DNA from 3 places in the Fructilactobacillus sp. YLN 2412 genome. Region 3 is predicted to be linked to each of the others. Evidence: riboswitches for the same ligand, from Rfam matches in the RefSeq annotation. Region 3 holds a riboswitch; each other region holds the start of a gene.
The links. A riboswitch is a leader RNA that binds a small molecule or an ion and turns the genes downstream of it on or off. The one in region 3 is predicted to bind thiamine pyrophosphate.

Region 1 (10,752 bases), 210 kb from region 3:
GCAGCTCGCGTCACCTTACCAATCCGTTTAGTAACGGCATCTAAGTCAGCTAAACTCAATTCCAAATTAATAGTATCAATATCAGCTACTGGATCGACTTTGTTAGTGACGTGAGTAATATTATCATCATCAAAAGCCCGCACCACATGAACAATTGCATCCACTTGGCGAATGTTTTCTAAAAACTTGTTTCCAAGTCCTTCCCCTTTACTGGCACCTTTAACGATTCCAGCAATGTCAGTAAATTCAAAAGTGGTTGGAACTACTTTTTTAGCAGGAATTAATTCCTGAATCCGATCCAAACGCCTATCAGGAACCTCTACCATTCCAACATTTGGGTCAATCGTAGCAAATGGATAGTTGGCCATTTCTGCTCCGGCTTTTGTAATTGCATTAAAAAGAGTTGATTTACCAACATTTGGTAAACCAACGATTCCAGCTGTTAATGACATCTAAAAGACCTCTTTCTTAATTATTTTCGGCATGTTTTTCTAAAATCTTTTTCATTCGTTTTTCAAACTGACGACGGGTCATCATCACAACATGATCACAACCTTGACATTCTAATTTAATGTCAGCACCCATCCGAATGATTTCCCAACGATTGGTTCCACATGGATGGGCTTTTTTCATTTCAACAATATCATGCATTCCATACATGAAAACCCCTCCTTAGTCGAGATTAACATCCAACAAACCTAAAATTCGAGTTAAATCTTCATTTGAAAAGTAATCAATCTCAATTTTACCTTTTCCTGACTTGGGTTTAGTTTCGTTAATCGAAGCTTTAGTTCCTAATTTTTCCTGCAATTGGGCTTCACTTTCACGTAAATATGGGGATTTCCCATTTTTAACGCTCTTTTTCTTCTTTTTACCATTTTGACCTAATGCATTAATCAATTTTTCCAATTGGCGAACCGTTAGAGTTTCATCGGCTGCCTTTTGCGCCAAACGTAATAAATCAGCTTTGTTTTTCACAGCTAACAGAGTACGAGCCTGCCCCATTGACAACTGCCCTTTTTGCAACATAGTTTTAACCTGAGGAGGTAAATTCAATAAACGCAAATAATTAGCAATATAAGGCCGACTTTTCCCTAAACGACGAGAAACTTCAACTTGAGTAATATCTAAATTTGTCATTAACATCTCATATGCTTTAGCTTCTTCTAGCGGATTCAAATCTTCACGCTGTAAATTTTCCATGACCGCAATTTCCATCATTTGCGCATCAGTAGCATCCCTTACAATCGCAGGAATACTAGTCCGACCAGCTGCTTTAGAAGCTCGAAACCGTCTTTCACCAGCCAAAATCTCAAATGAATCACGCTTTTTGTCTGGCTGTCTTACAATAATGGGTTGAAAAACCCCTGAAGCCTTCACTGATTCAGTTAAATCATTTAAGGCTTTTTTATCAAATTTCTTTCTCGGTTGGTAGGGATTAGGCGTAAGTTTGGTTAAATCCAATTGTTGCACTGCTTCATCACTCAAACTGACGTCATTATCGTCAAACAGAGCATCTAGTCCCCTACCTAACCCCTTACTATTTTTGTTTGTCATTGGCAGCTAGCACTTCCTTTGTCAATTTCATGTATACTTCAGCACCCTTAGATTTTGGATCGTAGTCAATAATTGGAAGTCCATGACTAGGAGCTTCTGATAAACGAACATTTCGAGGGATAATTGTTTCATAAACTTTTTCTTTAAAGAACTTACGAACTTCATTATTTACCTGAGCACCTAAATTCGTTCTAGCATCATACATCGTCAGTAAGACACCTTCTATGTACAAATCAGGATTAAAATGTTTTTGCACTAACTGTACCGTATTCAACAATTGACTCAATCCTTCAAGGGCATAATATTCGCTTTGCACCGGGATCAAAATAGAATCACTAGCTGTAAATGCGTTAATGGTGATTAGTCCTAAGGAAGGAGGGCAGTCAATCAAAATGTAATCGTACTGATTATCAACCTGAGCTAGTGCACTCTTCAAACGAGTTTCCCGTGCCATTTGTGGTGTCAGCTCAATTTCAGCTCCTGATAATTGAATGGTAGCGGGAACAATATCTAACCCTTCATGAGGTGAATGTAAAATCACGCCCTGCATAGGTTCTTCATTCACCAAAACATCATACACATCTTTTTTAATGTTCTGCTTACTAATCCCGACTCCACTAGTTGCATTACCCTGTGCATCTGAATCAACAATCAAAACTCGTTTGCCTTCACTAGCCAAATCAGCGCCTAAATTAACAGCAGTCGTTGTTTTACCGACCCCACCTTTTTGGTTTGCCAATGAAATCACATGTGCCATTTGATCCCCTCCTTATTACTCAATTGGTTCTTTGTTTGGTGTACCAGCTTTACGCGGATATTTAATCGGTGTTTTACGTTCTTTTTCAATCACAATAATATGACGATCTTCATTATTTTCTGGCAGTTTAAATTCGAAATCATCAACTACCTGTCCACCTAAAACATGAATTGCCTTTTCAGCGGCAGCTAGCTCTTCTGGTGCTTTGGCAGCTTTCATAGCAATCAATTTTCCACCAATTTTAACTAGTGGCAGGCATAACTCGCTCATCACACTTAGTCGTGCCAAAGCCCTTGCAGTCGCTAAATCAAAACTAGCCCGATCTTTAGACCGCCGTCCGCCAAACTCTTCGGCACGAGCATGAACTAATGAAACATGTTCCAAGCCTAATAATTTAATCAATTTTTGTAAAAAAACAATCCGTTTATTTAGAGAGTCAACGATGGTAACTTCAAGATCCGGATTAATAATCTTCAATGGAATCGAAGGAAAACCTGCTCCTGCCCCAACATCCACTAAACTTTTCTTTTCTTTTAAATCAGAAACATAAAAAGCAGGGGTAAGTGAATCATAGAAATGCTTTAAATAAACATCATCGCGATTCGTAATGGTGGTTAAATTAACTTTCTCGTTATATTCTACTAATAATTTAAAATAAGCAGCAAATTGTTGCTCTTGATGCTCTGATAATTCAATCTGATGCTGTGCTAAAGCTAGTTTAAATTGTTCTGGCGTCATCTATAACTCCTAACTGCAAAACGCGACCTGCACGTTATCTTTTAGCCAAAAATTCGTTCTTTTAAGATAGTTCTATTATACATTATAACGAAATTTTAACTTTTTAGTTAGCCAGAAAATAAAAAAGATTGGAATTTGTCCAATCTTTCTTGGTTAGATATTTATTTATTAAACTTTCATCTGTTTTACTTCGGCTTTAAACCAGTCATTAAAGGCTTGAGAATCAATATCAACACAAACTTCAGCATTGGTTTTACCATTATGGTAAGCACCGCGAATATCTGCTACCGTTTCACCATTTGCAGGTCCCTCAGTTTGAATATCAATCCAAAGCTTCCTAGTTTGCATAAATTCTGGATGAAGCAGATAGAAAATCGTATTCACATCGTGCATTGCTACTCCATTTTCATTTCGGTCGCCATCGCTAATTATAATATCATGCAACATTTTCCCAGCTGGATTCATGGTTTCAATTTCAGCGAGGGTTTCATGGGTCAACAACGCTTTATTAGTAACATCTAATCCGACCATTACAATTGGTACTCCTGCTTGATACATAATTTTAGCGGCATGGGGATCAGTAAAAACATTAAATTCGGCCGCACTTGTCATATTTCCATAACCAAGTGTTCCACCCATTGCCACAATCCGTTCAATCTTATCTTTTACTTCTGGATATTCAGAAAATAATAAAGCAATGTTGGTGTAAGAACCAGTAGGAACGAGCGTGATTTTTTCATCGCTTTCCATGATGTACTTGTGCAAAGCTTGAACAGCTGTCATTTTTAATGGCTCAGGTGTTTCATCTGAAAACTGATAGCCGCGCATCCCGGATTCTCCATGAATTCGGGCAGCATCCTCAAAGGGTTTAATCAAGGGTTGAACAGCTCCAGCAGCTACTGGAATTTTGTCTCCCTGATTAAAAAAAGTAACGATTTTTAGCGCATTTTTGGTTGTTTTATCAACCGTTACGTTTCCAGCAACCGTTGTTACCAACTTTAGATCAAGTTTTGGTTCGTTGATAGCAACTGAAAGTGCAGCTGCGTCATCAATTCCTGGATCCGTATCCATAATAATTTTTGTCATTAAAGCTCACCATCAAGAAATTGTTGTTTTCCGTGACCAAAACTCCAGTCCTCGGCATGATTAGTAGCAAATACAACCATGACATCTTCAGGACGCATGTTCATTTCTCGACCAAATGCTTCTACCATGTCTTTACAATAAAATTTCTTTTGTCCCATCGTTCGAGGAGTTGAAAGAATTTGAAATAAAATTACATCATCACTACGATTAATTCCTAATCCAGCATCCATTAGTTTCATTTCATAAGATTCATGTTGTGTAACAACTTGAAAACGGTCATCTTCTGGAACGCCAAGATCCTTTCTAGTTAAATCATAAGCAAGCTGCATCACTTTTTGAATCTCTTCTGGGGTTCGTTGTCCTTTTACCATATCAATACGCATTAGTGGCACTGAAATCACATCCATTTCTGATTATTTATTACGCTCATTTTAGCATATTGTGTAATAAAAAAGTGCAGCTAGATAGCTACACTTTTATAAATTTATTTAGTTTACCAAACGAAGATACCAACAATTCCAGCTGACATCAATGAAACTAAGATACCAGATAAGAATAAGTAACCAACGTTTTTAGAAATCATATCATTTTTTTCACGATTTACTAAACCTTTTAAACATCCGATAATCATCCCAACTGTACTTACATTAGCAAATGAAGTTAAGAAAACCGTTAATTCAGCACGATAATGAGCACTGAAAAGATGTGGGTTATTAATATGTGGAGCAACTTGTCCCATAACTACAAATTCATTTGTAATCAATTTAGTTCCCATGTATTGGGCAAATTGGAACGCATGGTTGACATCAAGACCCATTAACCAAGCAAATGGGAACATAATAATTCCTAAGATGTGTTCTAGAGATAACCAAGGGTTGATTAATCCCAATAATTTACTAATCAAAGCAGCTAAAGCAACAAAAGCAATTACGTTTGCCACAATAATCAAAATTAATTTCCCGGCATTTAAGATTGAATCACCTAAAAATGAGAAGAATGGTTCACGATGTTGTTTTTCTGGTTTGTCTGAAACTGTTTCTTCTGCAACTTGATGATCAGCTTCTTGACTACCGCCTAAATCGCCGACTTCGTAAATCTTATCTTCGGCTTTAGTAACCTTTACAGGATTCAAAATATTAGTAATAACAACCGCATTTAAAATGTTCAGCGGAATGGCCGTTAACACATATTGACCAGGCACCATTTGAGCATAGGCACCCACAATCGCTGCGGTAATACATGACATTGACATCATCGCAATGGTCAAAACTCGTTTACTAGAAATATGTTTTAATTGAACACTTGAAACAGCCATAGCTTCAGTATTACCTAAAAACATCATTTCAACTGCGTAAAATGATTCGAATTTAGGTTGACCAGTTACAAATGCCATTCCTCGACCAATCCACTTAATACAAAATGGCAAGATTCCAAAGTAAGTTAAAATATCAAACAATGGAACAATCATTAAGATTGGTAGTAAAGCTGAAGTAAAGAAGTTCATTTGTTTAACATGAACCCAGTCGGGAAAAGCAAAAGCAATCCCGGTATAAGAGATGTTTACCAGCCATTGGAATCCGCTAGCTGCACCTTTAACAATGTCTCTTCCCCAACTAAAGTTTGTTAGAAAGAACGCAATTACTAAGTTTAAAACTAGAACGATAACAACTGAACGCCAATTAACATTTTTATGATCTTTAGAAAAAAGAAATGCGATTCCTAAAAAGACCAACACTCCAATAATATTAACAATCAGATATGTGTTCATTGATTAAATTCCCCTCTTGTCCTGTAAGTATCAATTAATTTAAATTGTTACTTCATGAAAGGCAACAAGCTGTGTTTTGGCGAAATAACGCTGTCCTGTAATCCTAAAGCAGCTAATACTGTCGATCCGACTTCGCAAACATAAGGTTCTTCCTGGAAGTGATGATTTTGGGCTTTGTTATTATATAACATTGCTGGAAGAATCTTATAAGTTGAAAATCCGTCACGCGATTGAGCATCTCCTACTCGGCTGGAAACCACCATTAATAAATCATCATCATGTAAATTATTCATTAATTTACCAAGATAATTATCAACAACTGATAACTCAGACATAAAATTGTTTACCTGGTTTTTTTCATCAAATTCTTGCAAATCAGGAAGTTGTGCATAAATAAAGCCAGTTTCTACTTTTTCTAATTGATGATCTAATTCCGAAAAAGCTGCTTCATCAGTCCCAATTTGGAAAAGATTACAAAACTCTTGGGCAAACAAATAACTCAAAAAGCGGGAAATAATCACTGTTTCACTGCGTTTAGCAACTTCTTCAAAAACACTGGAAACTCGATAACTCAAAGAACAATCAAACATTTCACGCAAACCAGACAATGGTTTGTTCACGATTGATCGTGTCAATGCCAATCCATAAGTAGCAATTGGTTCATTACTGTCCCCAAAATCAGCATCTGAATAAGCCGCAAATAACCCCAGTTTATGTAACGACGGCAGAGCAAAGTCGGATGAATGCTTTAAAACGTGGGTCAACATAGTGTTCTTATCTGAATTGTGTTGTGCAGATTCCGTATTGGAGCGCAACCCCAATGCAGCTAAATCCACTAAAATTACTCGCTTATAACTCACTTAAAACCCTCCAAAAAGTAATCATCTTATCTTAATAATACCTTAAGAAACTTCTCCTAGCAATAACTCAGCTAAATTGCGTTAAAATTATCTATAAATAAATACGTAAAGGACTGATAATGATGACAAAAAAAGAAAATTTAATTCTCTTAGGCGACTCGATTACCAACGGTTTTGACGGCGAAAAAGACTTAACCCACAACGTTTCTTATTATTTGGCAAAGTTATTACCCAATTTTGAAATTACTAACGCCGGTGTCAATGCCGGTTCAATCTCTGGGAATACCGAGCGAGACTTAACTTATCAAGTTAATACACATAATTTTAAAGATTATCAAGTCGCAACCATTGCATATGGTACCAATGATTTTGCTCACTGTTATGAAACTTTGGAAATAGTTAGCCGAATTTTACAAAAGAATATTACTAAAATTAAACAGGAAAATCCTAATATCCATCTCCTTGGAATTTTACCAACTAATCGTTTTGATGGCGGCATTGACAATCTAAATGTAAGTGGATTAGCTCAATATACTTTTGCCGAACTCTTAGAGATGCTAACAAAAGTTTATCAAAAAAATAATTTACCAATTTTAAATTGGCGAAAAACCGCTCCACATCTCATTGATATTAATAACTATCGGACAGCATTAGGCGATCAGCGATTGCATCCTAATGCATCAACCTATAAAAAAATGGCTCAAGTTATCGCCAATTTTATTATTACTAATCGTTAAAAAAGCCACGATTCTTATGAGAATCGCGACCCTGTTAATTAATTATTAACTTGATCATTACTTTTTAGCACATAATCTCCAGATCCTTCACGCTGAATGACCGCACGATATTGGGTTGTTTCATGATTAGTTTGATTATCTTTATCAACATCTACACTAACTTGATATAAAACTTCTGTTTCCATGTCGCCTGCTGGTTTCAAGCTGGTAATCTTTAACTTTAAATTATCATAATGAGCTTTATCGTCATGATTATGATTAATTAAGTCAGATAATGAATGATAGGCATCCCCATTTTTCCCCTTAGCAAATAAATCGTCAACATTAGCATCATCAAGTGATTTATTATTGTTAGTACCATCATTTACGGCACTCCAAATATCATTTAATAAATTAGTGGAATCTGATTTACTAGCTACGTTAGCAAATTTGTATTTTAATGTTTGATTGTTATTTTTCATTCCAATTGATTTAACATCGCTTTTAACCGTCTTTTTATCAACTGGAACTTTTAAATAACTGGTACTATCGGATTTTATTGGAACATTTTTAACTGTTCCCTTTCCGTCAGGTCCAATCATTCCCACTTGTTTTCCATCGACAAAAATTTGGGAATTAGCTAATCCTTTGGCATTAAAATTAATGATTTTAAGTGGGATGGAAACCGTTTCGTTTTGACCGGCTATCATACTAAACTGTTTATTCGTTTTAATTGGCTGATTATTAAGATTTAAGTTCACAGATGCTGAATGAAAACCGGGCATCATAGCTGGAGCGCGTAAACTATCATTTATACCTGTATTTCCAATGATTTTATCATCAATTTTAACCGGCACTCCAGCATAATTTGACTTAATCAACGGATGGATGGCGGTTGCTTCAATTTTATAATGGGGGAAAATCAAAAAATAGTTCCCACGATGCACAGCTTTAAACCCTTGTTCTGAATCATTATTCAATAGACTTACTTTTAACTGCTTTAACGCGGCAGGATTTTGTTGGAAATAATTGATTAGCGGTTGAATGCTTGCAGAATTAACCGTGACATTTTTATCAGAAACCACTAAGTTATTAAGAATGGTTTTATTCTCATTATTTTCAATTCCTGAAATAAACTGTTTGATTTGGTTTTGTTTTGAATAATATTGTGTTCCATACCAGCCCATACCAGCCAAAATCAGTACTAAAATAATCAAAGTCATCCAGAAGCCTTTATGGGATTTTTTTATTCGGTGTTTGCGTCGCATCTTTTCATCTCCAATACAAGTTGTTTTATTCTACCAAACATCTATTAGTTGTTAAACTCTTGTTTTACCGTTATACTAGCAAAGTATTTAAAACTAAATAGTTTGGGGTGCTGATTTTTTTCAGCTGAGATGATACCCGTTGAACCTGCTCTAGTTAGTACTAGCGAAGGGAAACGTTACATATGATAAAAGTTACTCTATTTTGCTATGTAAATAAATCTTAAGTCCTCAAATTATTGAGGGCTTTTTTCTTGCCCTAGATAATATCTTGGAGGTAATAGTAATGCAAATAGCTTTTTCAAAGCACTTACAGCAACAGGCTAAGCCAATCATGACAAACATCAATCATCATCCGTTTGTGACAGGAATCCGTGACGGTTATGTCCCTAAGGCAGCCTTATTAAAATATGTTCAGCAAGACGAACAGTACCTAAAGGGGTTTATTGCTACCTATCAATCATTAACAGATAATCTTAACGATAACCAAGAAACCCAATTAATGAAAGATACTGAAACTGAAATCGGCCATGAACATTCGCCCCACGAAATGTTTTGTGAAATTGCCGGAGTCAATTATGATGATCAAGCAAATAAACCAATGGGTGCAATTACCAAAGGATATTTAGAGCATATGCAAACAGCAGCCGATTCGGGTTCGCTCTTAAATACCTTAGCAGCTCTGACCGCTTGTCCATGGACTTATACAGTATTAGCGAAGAAAATGATAGCGAAAGGAAAGACCGGAAAAAATAATCCCTTTACAGAATGGATTGAATTTTATGGAAAAACTAATAGTGAAGATATTGATATGTCAAAACATTTCTTTAACCGAATTGACCAACTAGCTAACACAGCAACTAATGCTGAGTTAAGGCAAGCTGAAACTTATTTTTTAGATAGTTGCCAATGGGAATTAAAATTTTGGGAACAAGCATATCCACAAAAATAATAAAGTGCTGATTAGCAGTGAAGGCTAGCTAGTCAGCACTTTATTTAATTTCAATGATTAAAAAGATCCGCCAATGTTTTTTGCTTTAATTCATTTAACATTTGCTTCTCAGTGATGTTTAAAATAGCTTTAATTTGATTCAGCATATATTCAGCTTCTGACTGATGGATAAATGATTCCGGATTAAAGTCATCATACACTTTAAAGAGGGCACTCGATCCCTCAATTGCTTCAAAAACATCATAAAATCGGATTTTATCAGCAGCTTTGGCCAATGCTAAACCACCTTTAGTTCCCTTTTTAGAATCAATCAAATCTGACTTTTTTAACATCCCTACTAATCTTTTAACACTGGGAATCGGAATATTTAAAGTCTGGGAAATTTGTTGAATGGTTAAATATGTCTCTGCTCCCATTTTTGTTTTTAATTCAATGTAAAACAAAATCTCCAATGACTGGGAAAATCCCACAGAATAAGACATAATCTAACCTCTTTCACCATAAATGTACTTTTTATGATTGTACTACAAAAAAGGAATTTATTTATAATTAACTACTTATGATTACAAACGCAAGCTCACTAATAAAAAATAGTTGATAGAGATTATCTTAATTCCTGGTCTGTTTCACCCAACTCAACTACTTTACCAGTATCACAGTAAACCAGATATTCAGCCAAATTAACAATATGATCACCAATTCGTTCCAATAATCTAATCACCATTAAATAACTCGATGCTGCTATTGCCGTTTCTGGATTAGCGAGAATTCCAGTAGTAATTACCTTCCGAGTTGTTTGATAATATTCATCAATTTTGTGATCTTCTTGGACAATTGTCGGAGCAATCCGGGCGTCAAAAGTAGTATAAGCTTCCAAAACCTGTTCTAACATTTTACGAATATGTTTTGTAATTTTAGCAATTACTTCTTCAACATCTGGCATGCGGGGATTCCCTTTAGCTTGAATAGTTTCTTTTGCAATCCCAACTGCATTATCACCGATTCGTTCCAAATCAGTACTAGATTTTAAGTAGCTAATAATCACGCGAAAAT
Region 2 (10,752 bases), 310 kb from region 3:
CTCGATGCCGGTGACTAATCAGTTATTAAATATTGATAATCACGTTCAGATTAACCGTAATGGGCAATATTATACTCGTCGTGATAATCGCTTTAACGGGCTTGGTTATGCTGTTTCCGATAAGATTAACGGATTGCACTTTGAACAGAATAATGTATTTAAAAACTTGAACTCATTAGTCCAAAAAGAAGCGGGAAGTCAGAAAAATTATTTTGTGGCGAACCAAATCAACCACGTTCAAGTTGAAAAACAGCGTCATGGATATCAATATACGGTTAAAACTACCCCGCAAATGAATGGTATTCAATACTTTGATTCACCAACAACCAGTCCTAATCAATTTTTACGGATTAAGGTTGATGGAAAACCCTTAAAAACTGCTTATCATCAGCTTGGAGCAGAGATTATCAGAGTGGGACGTTATCAAAAAGGTCAGTCATACACGATTACCTTTAATTCAAATCAGAAGGTTAAGCATTTAGATCGTGATTTAGCAGGGTTTGATGAAAATAAATTCAATCAATTTGTAAAAGATACTCAGCCATACAAACTCCAAGTTAAAGATCCACAAAAATTGAAATTTAAGGGTCATCATTTTGTTGGATTTGTCCGAACCACTAAACAACGTCTACAATTATTGATTAGTATTCCTTATGATAAGGGATGGCAGGTTACTGATAACGGAAAACCTGTTAGACTTAAGAAAGTAGTTAACGGTTTAACTGGAATTAAGTTAAAACCTGGAAAACACAAATTAGAATTCACATACCATACTCCTGGATTGTTAGTAGGCATTATTTTAACAGTGCTTGGTATTCTTGGAGTTGTTGGGGAATTAATCTACTTTAGAAGAAAAAACAAAAATAAGGAGAAATAAAATGGGAGTTACAGCTTATTTAGTTCGTCACGGACAAACATATTTAAACCTTTATAACAAAGTTCAAGGTTGGATTGATTCACCTTTGACTGAAAAAGGAATAAATGATGCCAAAGAAGCTGGTCGTCGTTTATCTGTTCTGCCTTTTGACGCCGCTTTTACCAGTGATTCTGGTCGAGCAGTTGAAACTGGACGTCAAATTTTAAAAGAAAATCCGAATGGGATTAATATTATTACCTATCAATACCCAGAATTACGAGAACAATTCCACGGTTATTTTGAAGGCGACAACTTGGAACAAATGTGGCAGTTTGTTGGAGAACAAGTTAAAATCACCAATGAAAAGGGTGTTTTGGAACACTTTGGACTAGAACGAGCTCGTGATCTAATTGCCAAAGCTGATTTATACCATAATGCCGAAGACAATCAACAGTTTTGGACGCGAATCGATCGGGGATTTGACCGTATCCGCGAAAATACTAAAGATGGTGAAATAATTTTGATTGTATCTCATGGAATGACGATTCGTTCGATTGTGGATCGTTATGCTCCTGAACTTGATCAAGGTCAGCCGGCCCAAAATGGAAGTATTACAAAATTAAATATTCTTCCTGATACGATTAAGGTCGAATATTATAATAAATTGGATGATAACATCTAATTTAAACCTAAATTAATGAATCTATGCTAAAATGAAAGCAATCAAATAAGAAGTTGGGGTGCCTTGAGCTGAGATTATACCCATTGAACCTGATATAGTTCGGACTATCGCAGGAAACTTATCTTAATTTATGCATGACAATTTGTCTTTTAAATTAAACAACTTTTTCGAGTTCTCAGCTCAATGCTGAGGACTTTTTATTTTGAATTAAATTAGGAAACAAGGAGTGTGATTGACATGAAAAAACAATTTCCAGAAGCATTAACGATTGCTGGAACTGATTCTGGCGGTGGAGCAGGGATTGAAGCTGACATAAAAACCATGCAGGCTTGTCAAACTTTTAGTACCAATGTAGTGGTAGGAGTAACAGCTCAAAATACATTAGGAGTGCAAGGACAATACCCGTTACCACGAGGAATTGTGAATGAACAGTTTAAATCAATTTTGGCTGATTTTTCGATTAAGGCGGCTAAAACAGGAGCGTTGTTTGATGCAGAACACGTTGCCATGGTGGCAGATAACTTAGCGCAGTATCATTTACAAAATGTAGTAGTTGACCCGGTAATGGTAGCCAAAGGCGGGGCTCATTTATTAACCGAGCAGGGGATCAAAACGCTCAAAGAAAAATTGTTACCACAAGCTGATGTAGTAACGCCTAATTTGCCGGAAGCAGAGATTTTAGCTGATCAAAAAATTAATAACGAGACAGATGTAAAACAGGCTGCTACAAAGATTCAGCAGCTTGGAGTTTTGAATGTGATTATTAAAGGCGGGCATGCACAGGATGCAACCGTTTCTGATTACGTTAAATTAGCAGATGGAACTGATTATTGGCTGACGAGTCCTCGAATTAACACAGAAAGAACTCATGGAACCGGCGATACTTTATCAGCAGCTATGGTAGCTTATTTAGCTCAAGGCGATGATCTTAAAACGGCCATTAATAAAGCACATCATTATTTAGCTGGTATCATTCAACAACCTTTGTATATTGGTCATGGACATGGTCCGTTGAATCATGGTAATTGGAAGGATGAGAATGATGAAATTTAAATCACAGATGCTGCAAGTTTATTTAGTGATTGGAACGCAAAATACTAATAATGATCCCCAACAATTGTTAAAAATTGTCAAAGAAGCACTTGCTGCAGGAGTGACAGCTGTACAGTATCGCGAAAAAGATGGAACAACTTTAACGAAAGCGGAAAAAATTGCTCTAGGACAGCAGTTGCATCACATTACGCAAACAAAGCAAGTTCCGTTATTTGTCGATGATGATTATGAATTAGCTCGTGCAATTGGTGCTGAAGGAATTCATGTTGGTCAAAGTGATAAACGTGCCGACGTGATTCACCAGTTAGCCCCTGATTTGATGATGGGGTTGTCAGTTCATAACTTAGAAGAATTAGAACACAGTCGGTCGTTCTTACCAGTTGTTGATTATCTTGGAGTTGGACCGATTTTTGCAACTTCTAGCAAAATTAATGTGAAAGCGCCAATTGGAATTCAGGGTTTAAACGAAGTAGTGGCACAAACTAACAAACCAGTCGTTGCGATTGGTGGAATTCATGAAAATAATGCAACTGATTTTAAAACTGAAAAAGTTGCAGGGGTTGCTGTGATATCAGCGATTACTAAAAGTTCAGATATTAAAAAGACCGTCCAAATTTTAAAACAGCGAGGAAATTAACATGAAGCAAGATTTTATTCAGCAAATTAGAGCTACAAGTCCGATTGTCTTAAATATTGCTAACTTTATTACTCCTCAACATGTTGCTGATGGAATTAACTATGTGGGAGGTTCTCCGATGATGGTAGCCGATCCGCTTGAAGTTAAAGACTTGGTAAAGCTAGCTAACGCCGTAACTATTAACATTGGATCAACTAATCCAGCTGCACAGCTCTGTGCTTTAAGAGCAGGAGAACAGGCTAATGCTATGCAGATTCCTGTGATCTTAGATCCGGTAGCGGTTGGTGCAACAGCTTTGCGAGAAGAACGAGTGAAACAAATTTTGCAAAATGTACAGATTGATACTATTCGCGGAAATGTTGGTGAGATTGCAGCATTAGCAGGTATAAATTGGCAAAGTCATGGGATTGATGCTGGAAGTGGAGCTGGTGATCCAATTCAAATTTCTAAAACGGCTGCGAAAATATTGCAGACTAAGATTGTGATTTCTGGACCTACTGATATTGTGACAGATGGTATGACTGTTTATCTGATAAAAAACGATGCTCCCATGTTAAAAACAAACGTGGGAATGGGTGATGTTTTAGATGGTATTTTAGGAACCGGTTTGAGCCTTGATAACTCATTAGAAACACTTGCTTATACCACCGGAATTTTACCAGTGGTAGCAGAATTGGCTACTTCGGAGCATAAAAAGCCTGCTACATTTTTGCAACACACATATGATAATTTAGCTAGTTTAGATGATAAAACCTTTTTTAAGCAACTAAAAATTGAAAAAAGATAAAAAAATCCATCTCATTGAGATGGATTTTTTGTAACTTTAAAGTTATTTTTAACTGTTGAATTTAGGCTTAAAAGGGTTAACATATATTTTAGTTGTTTTAAATTTTAAAGAGTTAGAATGATTTTAAAGATGAGGTGAACTATGATGGATCATAAAATGACAGATGATGATTACGCCCAGCTCCCAGTTGCCGAACTAGTGAAGGATTTAGGATCATCAGTTACTGATGGACTAACCAACACCGAAGTTCAGCAAAAGCTGAAAACCGTGGGAAAGAATGTCATTGAAAAGGGACAAAAAGAAAATGGATTCTTGAATTTTATTAAGAATTTCACTTCGTTGATGGCTTGTCTCTTGTGGGTTTCAGGTGTGATTGCGATTTTAGCAGGGACTCCAGAACTTGGGATTGCGATTTGGGCGGTTAACATTATCAACGGGTTGTTTTCTTATTGGGAAGAACATGCCGCCAAAAAAGCCACGGATGCTTTAAGTAAAATGTTACCTACATATGTAAGTGTGATTCGGGATGGGAAAAAGATTCAGGTTGTAGCTGAAGATTTAGTTCCTGGAGATTTAGTCGTTTTGCAAGCAGGAGATGCAATACCAGCTGATGCGCGAGTTTTAAATTCATCATCGTTGCAAGTTGATGAATCAGCTTTAACCGGTGAATCTGTCCCTGTCGATAAATTTGCCAATTATAAACATGGCGATGGCAAATTTGCAATTGATAATATTGTTTTTGCTGGAACGGTGGTTACTAGCGGAACAGCTACGGTTATGGTAGTTGAAACGGGTATGAATACTGAATTTGGTCAAATTGCCAAGTTGACACAAAATCAAAAAGGGACGGTATCTCCTTTAACTAAAGAATTAAATCGACTTACACGTCAGCTTTCTGTACTTGCTTTAGTAATTGGACTTGGATTCTTTGTTTTAGCTATTTTCTTTGTGCATTATCCAATTGCCAAATCATTTATTTTTGCATTAGGAATGATTGTGGCATTTATTCCTGAAGGTCTATTGCCAACAGTAACCTTGTCATTGGCACACGGAACCCAAGTTATGGCTAAAAAACATGCGCTATTGAAAAACTTGGATAGTGTGGAAACTTTGGGTGAAACCAATGTGATTTGTTCTGATAAAACTGGAACATTAACGCAAAATCAGATGACTGTTAATCACATTTGGCTTCCTGATAAGGAATACACGGTTACCGGAATAGGTTATTTTAACAACGGAAAAATTCAATTTAATCAGCAAAATGTTAATTTAAAAGATGAAAAAGATTTGTCACTGTTATTAGACATTGCCCTTTTAAATAATGATACGAAAGTGCAAGGCGGCGAAGAAGGGAAAACCGCACCTAAAATTTTAGGAACACCAACTGAAGCCGGATTAAACATTTTAACGGCAAAAGGCGGGTTGGATTTAGATCAACGCATGCAAGCCACTCCTCGTTTGAAAGAATTACCTTTTGACTCAACCAGAAGACGGATGACTACTTTGCAACAGGAACCTGATGGCAAAGTTGCTGTGTATGTCAAAGGGGCTCTATCGAACATGATGCAGGTCTGTGACCGAATTTTAATTAATGGCGAAGTCCGCCCCATGACCAATGCTGATAAAACTAAAATCGATCAAGCTAATCAAGATTATGCAGCCCAAGGATTACGATCATTGGCTTTTGCTTATAATACAATTACTGCTGATGATGTTTCTGGTGCTACGATTGAAAATACAGAACAGCATCTAATCTTTGTCGGATTAGCTGTTATGCAGGATCCGCCTCGAGAAGAAATTTATGATGCTGTGAAGAAATGTCACACCGCTGATATTAAAATCATTATGGTAACCGGGGATAGTTCTTTAACTGCTAAAAGTATTGCAGTTAAAATCGGAATTGTTTCTGACAAGGCTCGCGTAATTACTGGTGCTGAATTAAATCAGATGAGTGATGATGAACTACGTCAAGCAGTCAAAGGCGAAGTGATTTTTGCACGAGTTGCTCCTGAAGATAAATATCGAATCGTGTCAATGTGTCAGGCTAATGGTGAGATTGTCGCAGCCACTGGTGACGGTGTGAATGATGCACCGGCTTTGAAAAAAGCTAACATTGGAATTGCCATGGGAGTAACTGGTACCGATGTTGCTAAAGAAGCTGCCGATATGATTTTAACTGATGATAATTTTGCTTCAATCGTATCCGCAATTGAAGAAGGGCGAACGGTTTACAGTAATATCCAGAAATTTTTGGTATATATTTTTAATAGTAATTTGTCGGAAGCGTTTCCATCCTTACTGTTTATTATTTCAGGCGGTTTAATTCCTTTGGCATTAACGGTAATGCAGATTTTAACCGTTGATTTAGGAACTGATATGTTGCCAGCTCTAGGTTTAGGAGCTGAAAAAAGCGAGCCGGGAATCATGGAGCGACCACCGCGAAAACGGGATGCTCATTTGTTAAATAAAGGGATTCTATTAAAGAGTTTTTGTTATTATGGTTTGATTGGGTCTCTGGTTTCAGCTGCTGCATACTTCTTTGTCAATTGGCAGTATGGCTGGCCAAGTGTACCTCTAGCTCATGGAGGTTATGTATATGCAGCAGCAACTACGATGACTCTGGCAGCGATTGTCTTTTGTCAAGTAGCAACTGTGTTGAACTGTCGAACGGAAACCACATCATTGTTTAAGATTGGGATTTTTTCTAACCACCGAATTATGTGGGGAATCGTCTTTGAAATTTGTTTGTTGGCATTTTTGATCTACATGCCTTTTGTTCATGGACTCTTTGGAACTGCACCAATTAATTTGCTAGATTGGATTTATTTATTATGTATCCCAGTTCCGCTAATTTTAATTGATGAAGCACGTAAATGGTTTATTAGAAAATATCTGAATAAGAAGAAAACAGCATAATAATACAAAAAAGTCCAAGTAATTAAATTTTTTAATTACTTGGACTTTTTGCATGTAATATTTTAATTATTATGAACCATTGGCTTTATTAACTGCTTGGTTAACAGCATTTCTAAAACCGTTTTGATCTAAAGCAACTACACCTTTAATCGTTGAACCACCTGGAGAAGTTACCTGATCTTTTAAGATAGCTGGATTGGTTTTGGTATCAAGAGCTAATTTAGCACTTCCAAAAACCATGCTAGAAGCTACTTCATATGAAGTTTCACGATCTAAACCATTTTGCACGGCTGCATCTGAGAGAGCGCTTAAAAAGACATCCACAAAGGCGGGACCACAACCTGCTACGGTTCCTACAATACCAAGATCTTTTTCAGCGACTGGAACTAATGTACCAAGTGATTTTAAGATAGTGTCAGCAGTTTTTTTATCTTTTTCAGTTGCAGTGTCAGATTTAGCCATGGCAATACATCCAGCATTAACTGCAACCGGAATATTAGGAACGATAGCAACTACTGAATTGTCTGGAAAGACTTCTTTAAGTGAATCAGGAGAAACACCTTGTGCAGCTGAAATAATGATTGTAGAAGGTTTTAATTTTACACCATCTAAGATGTTGATGGTAATAGCAGCTGGAGTGGTAATGAATAACACATCCAAATTACTTAAGTCATCGTTTTTTGAAATTTGAAAACCAATTTCTTTTTGGAAATTTAAGAGACGTTCGTTAACATGATGACCTTTTACAAAAATATTATTCACATCATATTTGTTGGCTAAGCCGCGGATGATGGCACTACCCATGTGTCCAGCACCTAAAATACCGATATTCATAAATAAAACTCCTTTTGATTAATATTATTTTCCCAAGTATAACATGCACAATGTAAATTTTTGAAGGATTTGCGAATTGAATAAATTGGATTAGTTAGTAGGGGTGGTTTCTAAAGCCTGATCAAGGTCGGCATTAGTAATCTTAGTTAAATCTTCAGTACTGGGTTCATCTTTTTGAAAGGCAACTCGACGAGCTTGCGCTTGCAACATCGCTTGATAGACATTTCTTGCCCAGCGCGCATTTCCAGTTGGCTGATGTTTTTCAATGAAATTAGTAATCGTTTCTTGAAAGTATTTTTCGTCGCTTAGTTTGACAATTTCGTCATGAGTAATCATTTTAAATAGAATTTGGACTAATTCATCAGTAGAGTAATCGGCAAAGAAAATACGGTTAGGGATTCGGGATCTTAATCCTGGATTATCGTTTAGAAACTCTTCCATTTCGTTGGTATAACCAGCGAGAATCACAATCAAATCTTTGCGATGATTTTCCATCCCAATGATTAGTTGATCGATAGCTTCATGACCAAAATCAGTAGGACTGTCGGGATGGGAAAGCTGATAGGCTTCATCGATGAAAAGAACACCGCCAAGTGAGCTTTGGATAACCTTTTTGGTCCGATCAGCAGTAGTCCCTGTATAGTGACCGACTAGATCAGAACGATCGGTATTAACAAATTTGCTATCTTTGATGATGCCATTTTGATAGAGAATGGTTGCAAACAGTTTTGCAACAGTTGTTTTTCCCGTTCCAGGATCTCCTACAAAAACCATATGTTTACTAATTCCAGCTGGAATTTTAAGACCATGTTTTTCTCGAAGGTTATTCATTTTAGCAATGGCAATCATATCTGTGATTTGTTTTTTAGCACTGTCTAAGCCGGTTAAATTCTCTAATTCCTTTAAGGCATCGATGGAAGTATCTAGTTTTTCGATGTTAAGGTTTAAGTCATCACTGGATTGTTCTTTATTATTATCATCAGAATCAGTGGTTTTGTTTTTAATATCAGTTAAGTTGGATAAATCTAAATCAGCTAGTGGCTGGTTGTCATAAAGTCCAGCAGCATATTCGTAGCGATCGTTAAATTTTGAGATATCGATTGTGGCAATGTTTGAACTATCGTCTTGTTCTAAATTGATTAAATTAACGAGTGGTAAAGCTTGATTTAGTTCTTCAGCAGTAGTTTTCTGTTTTAAAGGAAAGTACAAATACATTTCGCGTTTTTTAAAGTTGAAATTGTAACCGAAAGTATCCCCAATCACTGGACTAAGTAAGTTGTATAAAGTGACCATATTGTCAGTCCAGTCGGTAAAACCGCCTTCATCATTTTGCACGTGCTGATTGGACTTGATGTTTTTTATTTTAAAGGTTTTGGTTTCTAAATTACTGTCTAACTTATAGTTAGAGCGATAAAATAACTGACCATATTCTTTTAATTCTTCAAAAGTCATAAATACACTCCCTTACTTATATGTCTAACCTATTTATTTTATAAGTAAGCTGGCAAAAAGTAAACAAAAATAAAAGACGATTGCTCGTCTTTTTTGGAAACTTATTTATTTTTGTAATAATTCGTCGTCAATTGCTTTGACATAACTTTGTAAACGTTGTTTGGCAGCTTCAGCCGTATCAGCCTTTACTCCGACATAAAACTTAATTTTAGGTTCGGTTCCAGAAGGTCTGATTGCCAACCAAGTTCCATCTGCTAACCAATATTTCAAAACGTTGGATTGAGGTAAATTAATTTTGGTTTGGTGACCGTCTGCATCCGTTTTTTCAGAAGTTTGGAAATCTTCTAAGGCGGTTACTTTCACCCCATTAAATGAATCTAATGGATGATTTCTGAAGTTTTTCATCAAATCAGCCATCTTTTTCTGACCGTCAACCCCATCAAACTCTTCTGAGATGGTTTTTTCTTCAAAGTAACCATATTCTTTATATAATTCTTGTAAACCGTCATACAGAGTCATACCACGCTTTTTGTAATAAGCAGCAACTTCTGCCAATAACATAGTAGATTGAACGGCATCTTTATCACGAACGAATGGTTTAATTAAATACCCAAAACTTTCTTCAAAACCAAAGAGGAAAGTATGATCATGATTTTCTTCGAAGTTTTTAATTTGTTCGGCAATAAATTTAAAACCAGTCAGCACGTTTCGCATTTCAATCCCATAACTTTTAGCAATGTCAGTCGCTAATTCGGTCGAAACAATTGATTTAACTACCATTCCATCGGCAGGAAGTGTACCAGCATCTTTTTTAGCTTGTAAAATGTAATGTAATAATACACTGGCGATTTGGTTACCGCTCATTAAGGTATATTCACCATCAGGCTGACGCACAGCAGCACCAAGACGATCAGCATCCGGGTCAGTGGCGATTAAAACATCCGCATTTTCTTTTTTCCCTAATTTGATGGCTAAATCAAATGTTTGCGGAAACTCTGGATTAGGGAAGGGAGTAGTTGGAAATTCAGGGTCAGCAATAGTTTGTTCAATTACGGCATCGTAATTTTTGAAACCAGCATCTGATAATGCTCGTCTAGCAATAATCTTTCCCGTTCCGTGGAGGGGCGTGTAAATGAATTTTAAGTCTTTTCCAACTTCTTTGATTAAATCATGATTGACATTGACAGTTCGAGCCTCTTTTAAGTAATCAACATCCACATTTTCACCGATAATACTCATTAATTTTTCGTGACGCAATTCTTTTTCATCTGCGACCGGGATGGCAAAAAGATCATCAACTTTACGAACATATGAAGTCATCAGGTCTGATTCCTTAGGTGGCATTTGACCACCATCAGCTCCATAGATTTTGTAACCATTGTATTGTTTAGGGTTATGGCTGGCGGTAATCATAATACCAGCATAGGTATGTAAATTGCGGACAGCAAACGAAAGCTCAGGGGTGGGACGGATGTCATCAAAAACAAAAGTTTTGATACCATGAGCACCTAATACTCGAGCTGCTTCATGTGCAA
Region 3 (10,752 bases):
GCATCGAATTAAACCACATGCTCCACCGCTTGTGCGGGTCCCCGTCAATTCCTTTGAGTTTCAACCTTGCGGTCGTACTCCCCAGGCGGAATGCTTAATGCGTTAGCTGCGGCACTGAGAGGCGGAAACCTCCCAACACCTAGCATTCATCGTTTACGGCATGGACTACCAGGGTATCTAATCCTGTTTGCTACCCATGCTTTCGAGCCTCAGCGTCAGATGCAGACCAGACAGCCGCCTTCGCCACTGGTGTTCCTTCATATATCTACGCATTTCACCGCTACACATGAAGTTCCACTGTCCTTTTCTGCACTCAAGTTATCCAGTTTCCGATGCACTTCTCCGGTTAAGCCGAAGGCTTTCACATCAGACTTAGAAAACCGCCTGCGCTCGCTTTACGCCCAATAAATCCGGACAACGTTTGCCACCTACGTATTACCGCGGCTGCTGGCACGTAGTTAGCCGTGACTTTCTGGTTAGATACCGTCACACCGTGAGCAGTTGCTCTCACGGCCGTTCTTCTCTAACAACAGAGTTTTACGAGCCGAAACCCTTCTTCACTCACGCGGCGTTGCTCCATCAGACTTTCGTCCATTGTGGAAGATTCCCTACTGCTGCCTCCCGTAGGAGTATGGGCCGTGTCTCAGTCCCATTGTGGCAGATTACCCTCTCAGGTCTGCTACGTATCATTGCCTTGGTGAGCTATTATCTCACCAACTAGCTAATACGCCGCGGGTCCATCCAGAAGCGATAGCATAAAAGCCATCTTTCAAACGAGAACCATGTGGTTCTCGTTGTTATACGGTATTAGCATCTGTTTCCAGGTGTTATCCCCTTCTTCTGGGCAGGTTACCCACGTGTTACTCACCAGTTCGCCACTCGGTCAGATCTATCGTCAAGCTGATGCAAGCACCAGCTATCAGTTAGGAGACCTCGTTCGACTTGCATGTATTAGGCACGCCGCCAACGTTCGTCCTGAGCCAGGATCAAACTCTCATTTTAAAAATGAGAACTTTACTAGCTCTTATTTATTTTATTTCTTAAAGCAAATTGACTTTGCATAATGTTTTAACCTTTAAACTAAGTTTAAAGATTACCTTACACTTTTGTAATCAAAATCTTGTTCAGTTTTCAAAGATCTACTCTTGCACTGCTTCTGCAGTGCATTTACTATCATAGCTCGTTTAAAAATAATTGTCAATGATTTTACTTAATTAATTTTAAAAAACTCAATTACTTAAAGATTAATCCGTAAAAACATTTCATAGTCATTTCCTAACGAACAATTATTAGTATATCTCATTGGTCAAAGAATGTCAAACGTTTTTAACAATTAATTTTAAAAAATTTATTTTCACTCATTAATCATAAAAACTTGCCATCCCTCAAACGACAATTAATAATATACACCCTCCTAAATACCATGTCAACAACTTGGTCAAAAAAAGTCAAATTATTTTTTTCTATCATCACTATATAATTCAATCCCAGAATCTGGATGTTGTTCTAAATATAATTTTGTGAAATCATCAACTGCCTTCTTGTCATGCGTATTAATTCCTTCTCTACGCATAGCATCAGACAAATCACGATAAAAAGCATCAAACTTTGGATCATACAATGACGTTAATCCCTTAGAATTAATATTAACCCAATCAATCAAATGAGAAGAATTTTGTAATAAACCTTGTTTTCCTAAATAACCAAATAATTTTTTTAATGCAAATGGAATTAATTCATATAAGCTTGTAGTTTTTTCATTTTCTTCTAATAATAGTAGAAAACGAGAAAACATTACTTCACCAACTACTTCATCATTCCATTGATTAGGTTGTTTATTCAAACCAACAATAGCAATTTCAACAAAACTATCTATAATAGCATCAATCTCACGAATTCGATCCGGATCTAATCTTTTAACATCATTTTCAGAATCAATTGCATCCAACCACTTATCAATCATTGCCCCAACTTGTTGAACTTGTTTTTCTTTATCCATTTTTCTCATCCTTTCATTCCCATTATTATACTATCAAAAACATTCCAGGTATAATGTAAACATAAATTAACACAAGGAGCGTAATAATCATTGGAAAAAATTGCAATCGTAAGTGCCAAACGTACTCCAATCGGTAAAATTAACGGTAATTTAAAAAGTTTATCATCAGTAGACTTAGGGACAATTGCAGCCAAAGCAACTATAACCACAGTTAATCTTGATCCAGGTGCGGTCGACCAAGTTATTTTTGGCAACGTAATTCAAGCAGGTGGTGGTCAAAATATTGCTCGACAAATTGAACTAAATGCAGGTATCCCGGCTACCAGCACTGCTTGTACCATTAATCAAGTATGCGGATCTGGTATGAAAGCTGTTAGAATGGGGCAAACTGCCATTTTAAATGGCGATGCAGAGATTGTTGTTGCCGGTGGAACTGAAAGTATGTCAAATGCTCCCTATTTAAATTCAAAAACTAGAACAGGGCATAAATTTGGTGCCTTTACCATGGAAGACAGTATCGAAACTGATGGTCTCAATGATGCTAAAACAAATGAACCAATGGGTATTACAGCTGAAAATGTCGCAGAAAAATTCAATATTTCTCGCGAAGATCAAGATAGATTTTCATTATTATCACATCAAAAAGCAGCCCAAGCCATCAAAAATGATTACTTAAAAAATGAAATAATCCCCATCACAATTAATGGTAAAAAAGAAACTATTACTTACACTCAAGATGAAACTGTTCGTCCTGATACAAATTTAGAACAGCTTAGTAAATTAAATCCTGCATTTAAAAAAACTGGGACTGTTACAGCTGGTAATGCTGCCAGTTTAAATGACGGTGCATCTGCTCTTGTTTTAATGAAAGAAAGTAAAGCAGAGGAACTAGGGATTAAACCTTTAGCAATTATTGACGAATATGCTGAAGCTGGTTGCAATCCTAATATTATGGGATACGCACCCTACTATGCTGTAAACAAATTATTACAAAAACAAAATAAAACTATTTCAGATTTTGATTTGTTCGAGCTAAATGAAGCTTTTGCTTCTCAAAGTATTGCTGTATCTCGTGATTTGAAAATCCCAGATAATAAGTTAAATATCACTGGGGGAGCAATCGCAATGGGACATCCACTTGGAGACTCTGGCGCTCGGATTTTAATCACACTCATTAATAATTTAAGAAGGACTCAACAAAAAAATGGATTAGCAACATTGTGTATTGGTGGAGGAATGGCCATGGCAATGAGTATCCATTTGAAATAATTATTGTTAGTTGTAAATTTTACCGCAGTTCTTTATAATTGAAATTCGTTAAACCAAACAGTGAGGATGTGTTTTATTATGACTTGTACTTATGTTCGAAAAGCAACTGAAAAAGATTTACCAGCAATCTCAAAAATTATCAATGCAGGAAGAGGTTTCCTAAAAGAACAGGGAATTAACCAATGGCAAGGAACATATCCTTCCCAAGCCGATATAAAAAGAGATATTGATAATGGCATTAGTTATGTACTTGATATCGATGGAAAAGTAGCTGGATCAGCTACCCTTCATCTTGGTATCGATCCTGATTATCTTGAAATGGAAGAAGGAGAATGGAAAAACGGCTCTGAAGCTCATTATTCTGCCATTCATCGTGTTTCTGTATCACATGAATATCGTGGTCAAGGACTTGCATATAAATTAATTAGTGGTTTATTAACCATTTCAGACTTATTAGGATTTAAAGATGTCAGAATTGATACCCATCCTAAAAATGAAGGAATGCAACATATCATCTTAGCTAGTGGATTTACTAGACGAGGTATCATTCGTACCAAAGCTGAAGATGATGACCGTTACGCATATCAAATTGAACTTCAATAGTATAGGAGATTTAAATGGGTAATCAGGCAGTTTTAACAAAATTACTAATTATGGCAGTAGCAGCGTTAGTGATAACTTTGGCATGTATGTTTTGGACCTATCACGAACAACATACCATTTTGTCAAAGCGTTTTATTGCACTGACCATCATGTTCTGCCTAATTCTTATTTTAATTTACTTCTTATAAAAAATACCAAAGCCATTAGCTTTGGTATTTTTTATATTAATATTCTGATTAGTGCCAAAGAAACAATTCCCACTGCCACAATTACCAACAAATTTTTACTAATAACAGCCGCAATAATGGTAGGAATTGAAGCTAACAAATTAGGAACATTAATCGTGGGAAAATGCCCTAGATGTTGTACAAATAATCCATTAAACCATAACGCTGCCATAATCACAATCGGTACAAAACTAAGAAATTGTACAAAGGAACGCGGTAACTCAAATTTCTTTAATAAAACAAATGGAATTACCCTTAATAGCCACGTCACTAACCCGCATCCAACAATAACAAGTAAAATAAATTTAAAAGAAGGCATCTTTTATAAACACTCCAAATCCGCATCCAGCTAAAGTGACAACGATTAATAATAAGTTACTTGGGATGAAAATCAGACCAATATAAGTTAATCCCAAAGTAATCGAGATCACCGCTAGCTGTAATTTAAATTCCATGGTTTTGTCAGCAATTACTTGTAAATATAATAATCCAATAAACATCGCCAAAAAAGCAAAATCCAGTCCAAACTGATTTGGATTAGGGATTAATCCGCCTAAAGCACCACCAACTCCAGATGAAACTACCCAAGTTAAATAGGCAATCAAATTTGCTGAGTTTAACCACTTAAAAGACAACAATCGCCCAGTAACATTTAACTTATTCATACTTAGTGCAAAAGTTTCATCCGTTAATAATGAACCAATAATTATATTTTTTAGCATTGACTCCTTTTTCATATAGGGAGCCACCGTCATCCCCATTAACAGCATACGAGCTGAAAGCAAAAATACAGATAAAATAATCGCAAAAAAGGAACTACCAGCAACCAACATACTAACAATCACAAACTGAGCTGCTCCAGAATAGGTAATCGCTGACATCAAAATAATCATAATCACATTTAAACCAGCAGATTTAGCTACAATTCCAAAAGCTAATCCAACACCAATATATCCGGATAAAGTTGGAATCGTATCTTTGATTCCTGTTTTTGCAGTTAGTTCCCCATTCAAACCAATCACCTTTTCTATTTTGTTATTTTGGTTGCAATACTTGAATGTTTCATCCCATAAAATACATAAATAAGAACTCCGATTAATGCCCAAATTAAAGTCAAAATTTTAGCGTCGTTACTCAACTCTAAGAAAATCACAAAAGAAAATAAGGCAGAAATTGCTGGTAAAATTGGATAAAATGGCATTCTAAATTTGGGCACTGGAATATCTTTTCCCTCTCGAGGACGTAAAGCGTAAATTCCCAATGAAACAAACATAAAAGAAATTAAAGTTCCGGCTGAAACTAGATTTGCTAAAAAAGTAAAGGGCAGCATTGATCCAACTAATACAGCTGCAACTGTTACTAACAGCAAAGCATTTCCTGGAATATGACGTTGATTAACCTTACCTAATTTTTTAGGCAGTAGCCCATCACGGCCAAAGGCATAAATTAAACGCGAACTGGCCATTTGGGTCCCAATTAATGAAGCAAACATCCCCACAATTGCAACTACTGCCAACATATTAGCAGTAATAAAATGACCTGCTTTGCGCAATGCCCAGGCAGAAGGTTCGGCATTACCAGCATAATCAGAATATTTAAACATTCCCACCAGCACTAATGAAACTCCAACAAATAAGACACTTCCAATAATCAGCGTTCCTATAATTCCCCGCGGCATATTTTTACCCGGATCTTTAGTTTCAGCGGTATTAGACGCAATCACATCAAATCCACCGTAAGCTACAAAAACTTGTGCAGTTCCCGCTAAGATACCAGTTAATCCACCAAATGAAGTTCCAGCTTTATGGGCTGGAATAAATGGATGGTAATTAGAATATTTAATCGAAGTAAAACCAACAATAATAAATAGCAACACTACGGCTACTTTTAAAATTACCAAAACATTTTCCAACCGATTAACGCCTTTTAACTTACGACTCAATAATAACCCGACTAAAATAATGGAAAGAGCTGCGAAAATATCAAAAAAACCCCCAGTTTTAGGGTTATATCCTGAGGTAAGCATTGGTGGTAAATGAAACCCAAATTCTCCTAAGAATCCTTGTACATAAGCTGACCAGCCTGAAGCCACAAAGGTAATCGCCAAAAAATATTCTGCAAGCATTAACCAACCAGCAATCCATCCAAATCCTTCTCCAAATAAGACACTAATCCAAGAGAATGCCGAACCAGCGACTGGTAAAGCCGATGCAGCTTCGGCATAAGCTAATGCTGCTAACCCAGCTCCAATAGCTCCCAGTACAAATGATAAGGAAACTGCTGGACCAGCATGTTCAGCCGCTACGATACCTGGTAAAGTAAAAATTGCCGTTCCAACTACCATACCTAAGCCTAATCCTAGCAAATCTTTAGCAGTCATATGCGGAGTTAAATTAGCATCTTTTGCTTCCAAGTTTTGCGGACTTTCTTTTCGGGTAATTCGCTCCCAAATTTTTCCCATTTTTCGCAAACCTCCAACTAAACCTATTTTTTAATCATTTTTTGTTTTTTATTAAATCTTTTTTAAAATTATACTATTAAAAATTTCATAAAGATACATTAACTTTTAAATACGTTATAATTAGGATGAAAGGTGGTAATATGATGGCTGAAACAGTATTTTTTAACCCTGGAAATTCATTAGGAAACTTTCAAGATTATAACGAGGCAGTTCGCAGTGCCAAGATTTATCGCCAAAAACACAACAACCTTGAAGATGCGAGCGTAATTGTTGTAAATGGTAAGAACAATGATTCATTTGACATTTTTTTAAAAGATCATGCTGAAAAAAATAATGATGACAACAAACCTTATATAATTAAAAAACAGATTTAATTTATTTTACTTGGTTTTACGTAAATAATAATGTAAAATAAGTAATATCGTTACACGAACAAATGTTCATGTTTAATAAATAGAAAGGTGTTTTTATGGCCTCAAGTTCTAAAAAAAATGCTAAAGAAGCTCGTCAAGTCGAGCTTGATAAAGCATTAAAACAAATTAAGAAGGAATTTGGTACCGGAGCAATTATGCGCATGGGAGAATCTCCTACTACTAACGTTGAAGCAATCTCAACTGGGATTTTATCATTAGATATCGCGTTAGGGATTGGTGGATTTCCTCGTGGTCGTGTAGTAGAAATTTTCGGTGCTGAATCATCCGGTAAAACAACGATCGCGTTACAAACCGTTGCTGAAATTCAAAAAAACGGTGGGACAGCAGCTTACATTGATGCTGAAAATGCGATGGATCCTGAATATGCCAAAGAATTAGGCGTTGATATCGACGACCTATTACTTTCACAACCAGGAACAGGTGAAGAAGGACTACAAATTGCGGATGCTTTAATCGGATCAGGTGCAATTGACTTAATTGTTGTCGATTCGGTTGCAGCTTTAGTTCCAAAGTCAGAAATCGAAGGAGACATTGGTGACTCTCACGTTGGGTTGCAAGCTCGCCTGATGTCTCAAGCATTACGAAAATTAACTTCCAATATTAACCGTACTAACACAGTAGTTATTTTCATTAATCAACTACGTGAAAAAGTCGGCGTAATGTTTGGTAGTCCAGAAACTACTCCTGGTGGTCGGGCTTTGAAGTTCTATTCAAGTGTTCGTCTACGAGTTAGTGGTGGAAAACAGTCTAAAGAAGGTCAAGAAGTTGTTGGTAAAGAAACCAAGATTAAAGTGGCCAAAAACAAGGTAGCTCCTCCATTTAAAGTAGTTCAAACTTTAATGAGCTTTGGTCATGGGATTGAACCAGTAGCTGACATGGTGAACTTAGCCGTTGAAAAAGATATCGTGAACAAATCAGGATCATGGTATTCATATGGCGAAGAACGTCTTGGTCAAGGACTTAACAAAACAGTAGCCAACTTAAAAGAAAAACCTGAAATGGTTGAAGAAATCACTCATAAAGTTCGAGTTGCTTATGGTATTGAAACCGAAGAACCAGAAAAGCCAACTAAAGATGAGCCTAAGAAAAAAGATACTAAAGAAGAATCTAAACCAGAAGCTGATGCTAAGGTTGAAGATCCAAAATTAGATATCTAATTTAAAATAACCTCTAACTGTTAAAATTACAGTTAGAGGTTATTTTTTACAATTTTATAAAATGATGCTGTTTCACTCGCCAAACTACTATGGCTACAATCACAGCCTTTACAATATCACCCGGAAAAAAGATTAAACAAGACCATAATGCTTTTTCAAGCGAAATGTGAGTAACTAATGATAATCCAATTCCTCCCATCAAATTCATTAATAGCATGCCACCGATTAAGTTGGCAACTATATAACCCATTAATTGATGCTTCCCATCGTTTAGCTGGACTAACGAACCAATCAAATATGTACAAAATGGCCAGCTAACTAAAAAACCAACCGTTGGACCAGCAAAAACAGCCATTCCACCACGAAATCCTGCTAAAAGCGGCATCCCAACTGCTACCAACAATAAAAAGATTATTACACTGATAGTGCCTAACTTTTTTCCCAATAAACAGCCTGCCAGCATGATTCCCATCGTTTGAAATGAGATTGGCACTGGAATTATCGGAACTGTAATGGGTGGTATTAAACCTAAAACAGCAATAATAGCAACCATCATTCCACAATAAGCAATTTCTTTTGTTTTCATTTTATTTTTCTTTCTCCTTTTAAATATATTTCTTAATTATCATTGAGAAGCAATCGTTTGCCAAATGATTTTTAACGAAATCCGATTAGAACAATGTTTTCAAATATACAAAATTGTAATCCTGTCACTTTTGTCATTTAATTGTTATCCTTTTCACCGCTAGGCAATATTGTTTGATACAATAAAGATAATTAAATAGCTGGGGTGCCAATAACGGCTGAGATTATACCCGTTGAACCTGATCTAGGTAATGCTAGCGTAGGTAATAAAGTGACATTCAGTTGTCTAATTACAACAAAAAACTTAGCCGTTTCCTTTTTAGGAGACGGCTTTTTATTTGGAGGAAGCTATTATGCCAAACATTGGAGTAAAAAACTTTTATTTTAAGTTTACATCCAATAAGAAACCAATTTTCAAAGATGTTAATGTTACTTTTCCAAGTAACAAATTGTCGCTTTTAACTGGTCCATCCGGATGTGGTAAATCTACTCTTTTAACTTTAGCGGCTGGATTGAGTGAGAAAGAAAATCAAAAGTGTGAAATTAAAGGGGAAATCATACTAGGATCAACTAATATCAAAAATGTTTCAGCCACAAAACGATCAAAATTAATTAGTATGATGTTTCAAGACCCAAATCAACAATTTGTCATGCAAAAAGTCGAAGAAGAAATCATCTTCGCTCTCGAAAATCTTCAAACACCTTCTCCTGAAATTCAAAAAAGAACTGATGAAGCACTTGCCTTTTGTGAAATTGAAAAATTGCGAAATCGTGAGATCATCACACTTTCAGGGGGTGAAAAACAAAAAGTAGTCCTTGCAACTCTAATTGCAATGAACTCAGATATTATTTTGTTAGATGAGCCATTTGCAAGTATTGATTTGGCTTCCAAACGCGATATCTTAAATAAATTAGTGCAATTAAAACAACAACAACATAAAACTATTGTAATTTCTGATCATGATTTGTCTGGTTATGCTGGGTTAGCAGATGATCTTTTTCAAGTCCATGAAGAACAAATTACAGAATTACCATTATCAGAAATGAACAGTCTCTTGAATAATTCTCATTCACCAAAAATTTCGTTTGCTCTTCCTAAGCAAAATAAGCCAAAAATTATTTCTTTAACAAATTATATTTTAAAAACTCCTGCCACTACACTATTAAATGCATCCAATTTTGCTTTTTATAATGGGTGCACGCTTCTGACAGGAGCAAGTGGAATTGGCAAATCATCCCTTTTTTATTCTATTAGTAAACTTAAAAAGTATCAGGGAATTATCACATTAGATGACAATAATATACAAAAAATTAAAAATAAAAAATATTATAAACAATTAGTGCTCGTGTTTCAAAATGCAGCAGACCAGTTTTTAGCAGTTACCATGCAAGAAGAATTAATGTTGGCACAGAAAAATGCATTAAGTGATTTTTGGACGAACGAAAAAATCAAACAAGCACTAGCTACCCTAAATTTAGATCATAAAATGGATCAGGTTGTTTATAGTTTGAGCGGCGGACAAAAGAAAAAATTACAAATCCTGTTAATGTTAATTAGAGATCCGCTAATTATGCTACTTGATGAACCATTTTCCGGTTTAGATGTTGCATCTATCAAACAAGTACAAAATCTAATTCAAACTAGTTTTCTAAATCGCGGTCATTCTACCATCGTAATTAGTCACCAAATCTATCAGTTTAATGACTTTTTTAATTATCACGTTAATTTCGCCAATCAAGAATTGCAGTATAAGGAGGACCTGGAATGAATCCAGCATTAAAGTTATTATTAGTTTTCATAATTGCATTTGAAATTTCTTTTTTAACCAACATTTGGCTTAATTTATTTTTAATTGCTGCATCCCTAATTTACCTTTTCTGGCACCGAGTTCATTTTAAAACGATTGCTATTTTTAGTCTGATTGCATTTGTCCCAGCCGTGGGAATCTTTCTCTCCCAACTATATTATGGCAGCCACGGACTTTATATGGGGATGGTCCTTTTTACTCGTCTTTAT

Region 1: it holds a riboswitch for thiamine pyrophosphate, as region 3 does, so the genes downstream of both, AC0GLR_RS05935 (TenA family protein) here and AC0GLR_RS06965 (ATP-binding cassette domain-containing protein) in region 3, are expected to answer to the same signal.
Region 2: it holds a riboswitch for thiamine pyrophosphate, as region 3 does, so the genes downstream of both, thiD (bifunctional hydroxymethylpyrimidine kinase/phosphomethylpyrimidine kinase) here and AC0GLR_RS06965 (ATP-binding cassette domain-containing protein) in region 3, are expected to answer to the same signal.

Annotation. Positions count from the first base shown of each region.
Region 1 covers NZ_CM183165.1:1,162,776-1,173,527, forward strand. The annotation lists gene ychF (redox-regulated ATPase YchF) at 1-452, opposite strand, end outside; gene AC0GLR_RS05885 (DUF951 domain-containing protein) at 469-660, opposite strand; gene AC0GLR_RS05890 (ParB/RepB/Spo0J family partition protein) at 673-1,557, opposite strand; gene AC0GLR_RS05895 (ParA family protein) at 1,541-2,314, opposite strand; gene rsmG (16S rRNA (guanine(527)-N(7))-methyltransferase RsmG) at 2,330-3,052, opposite strand; gene rihC (ribonucleoside hydrolase RihC) at 3,221-4,138, opposite strand; gene AC0GLR_RS05910 (tautomerase family protein) at 4,138-4,521, opposite strand; gene AC0GLR_RS05915 (NupC/NupG family nucleoside CNT transporter) at 4,632-5,906, opposite strand; gene AC0GLR_RS05920 (phosphopentomutase) at 5,954-6,766, opposite strand; gene AC0GLR_RS05925 (SGNH/GDSL hydrolase family protein) at 6,889-7,503, shown strand; gene AC0GLR_RS05930 (TcaA second domain-containing protein) at 7,542-8,750, opposite strand; TPP riboswitch at 8,844-8,939, shown strand; gene AC0GLR_RS05935 (TenA family protein) at 9,034-9,699, shown strand; gene AC0GLR_RS05940 (Rrf2 family transcriptional regulator) at 9,750-10,181, opposite strand; gene phoU (phosphate signaling complex protein PhoU) at 10,304-10,752, opposite strand, start outside.
Region 2 covers NZ_CM183165.1:212,643-223,394, forward strand. The annotation lists gene AC0GLR_RS00850 (YfhO family protein) at 1-877, shown strand, start outside; gene AC0GLR_RS00855 (histidine phosphatase family protein) at 879-1,538, shown strand; TPP riboswitch at 1,583-1,671, shown strand; gene thiD (bifunctional hydroxymethylpyrimidine kinase/phosphomethylpyrimidine kinase) at 1,776-2,591, shown strand; gene thiE (thiamine phosphate synthase) at 2,578-3,228, shown strand; gene thiM (hydroxyethylthiazole kinase) at 3,230-4,015, shown strand; gene AC0GLR_RS00875 (cation-translocating P-type ATPase) at 4,157-6,931, shown strand; gene proC (pyrroline-5-carboxylate reductase) at 7,001-7,765, opposite strand; gene AC0GLR_RS00885 (AAA family ATPase) at 7,856-9,217, opposite strand; gene AC0GLR_RS00890 (phospho-sugar mutase) at 9,323-10,752, opposite strand, start outside.
Region 3 covers NZ_CM183165.1:1,374,652-1,385,403, forward strand. The annotation lists rRNA gene AC0GLR_RS06915 (16S ribosomal RNA) at 1-1,002, opposite strand, end outside; gene AC0GLR_RS06920 (hypothetical protein) at 1,454-1,999, opposite strand; gene AC0GLR_RS06925 (thiolase family protein) at 2,090-3,268, shown strand; gene AC0GLR_RS06930 (GNAT family N-acetyltransferase) at 3,347-3,871, shown strand; gene AC0GLR_RS06935 (AzlD domain-containing protein) at 4,091-4,417, opposite strand; gene AC0GLR_RS06940 (AzlC family ABC transporter permease) at 4,404-5,111, opposite strand; gene AC0GLR_RS06945 (APC family permease) at 5,126-6,559, opposite strand; gene AC0GLR_RS06950 (hypothetical protein) at 6,703-6,933, shown strand; gene recA (recombinase RecA) at 7,029-8,150, shown strand; gene AC0GLR_RS06960 (biotin transporter BioY) at 8,197-8,736, opposite strand; TPP riboswitch at 8,927-9,018, shown strand; gene AC0GLR_RS06965 (ATP-binding cassette domain-containing protein) at 9,089-10,504, shown strand; gene AC0GLR_RS06970 (energy-coupling factor transporter transmembrane component T family protein) at 10,501-10,752, shown strand, end outside.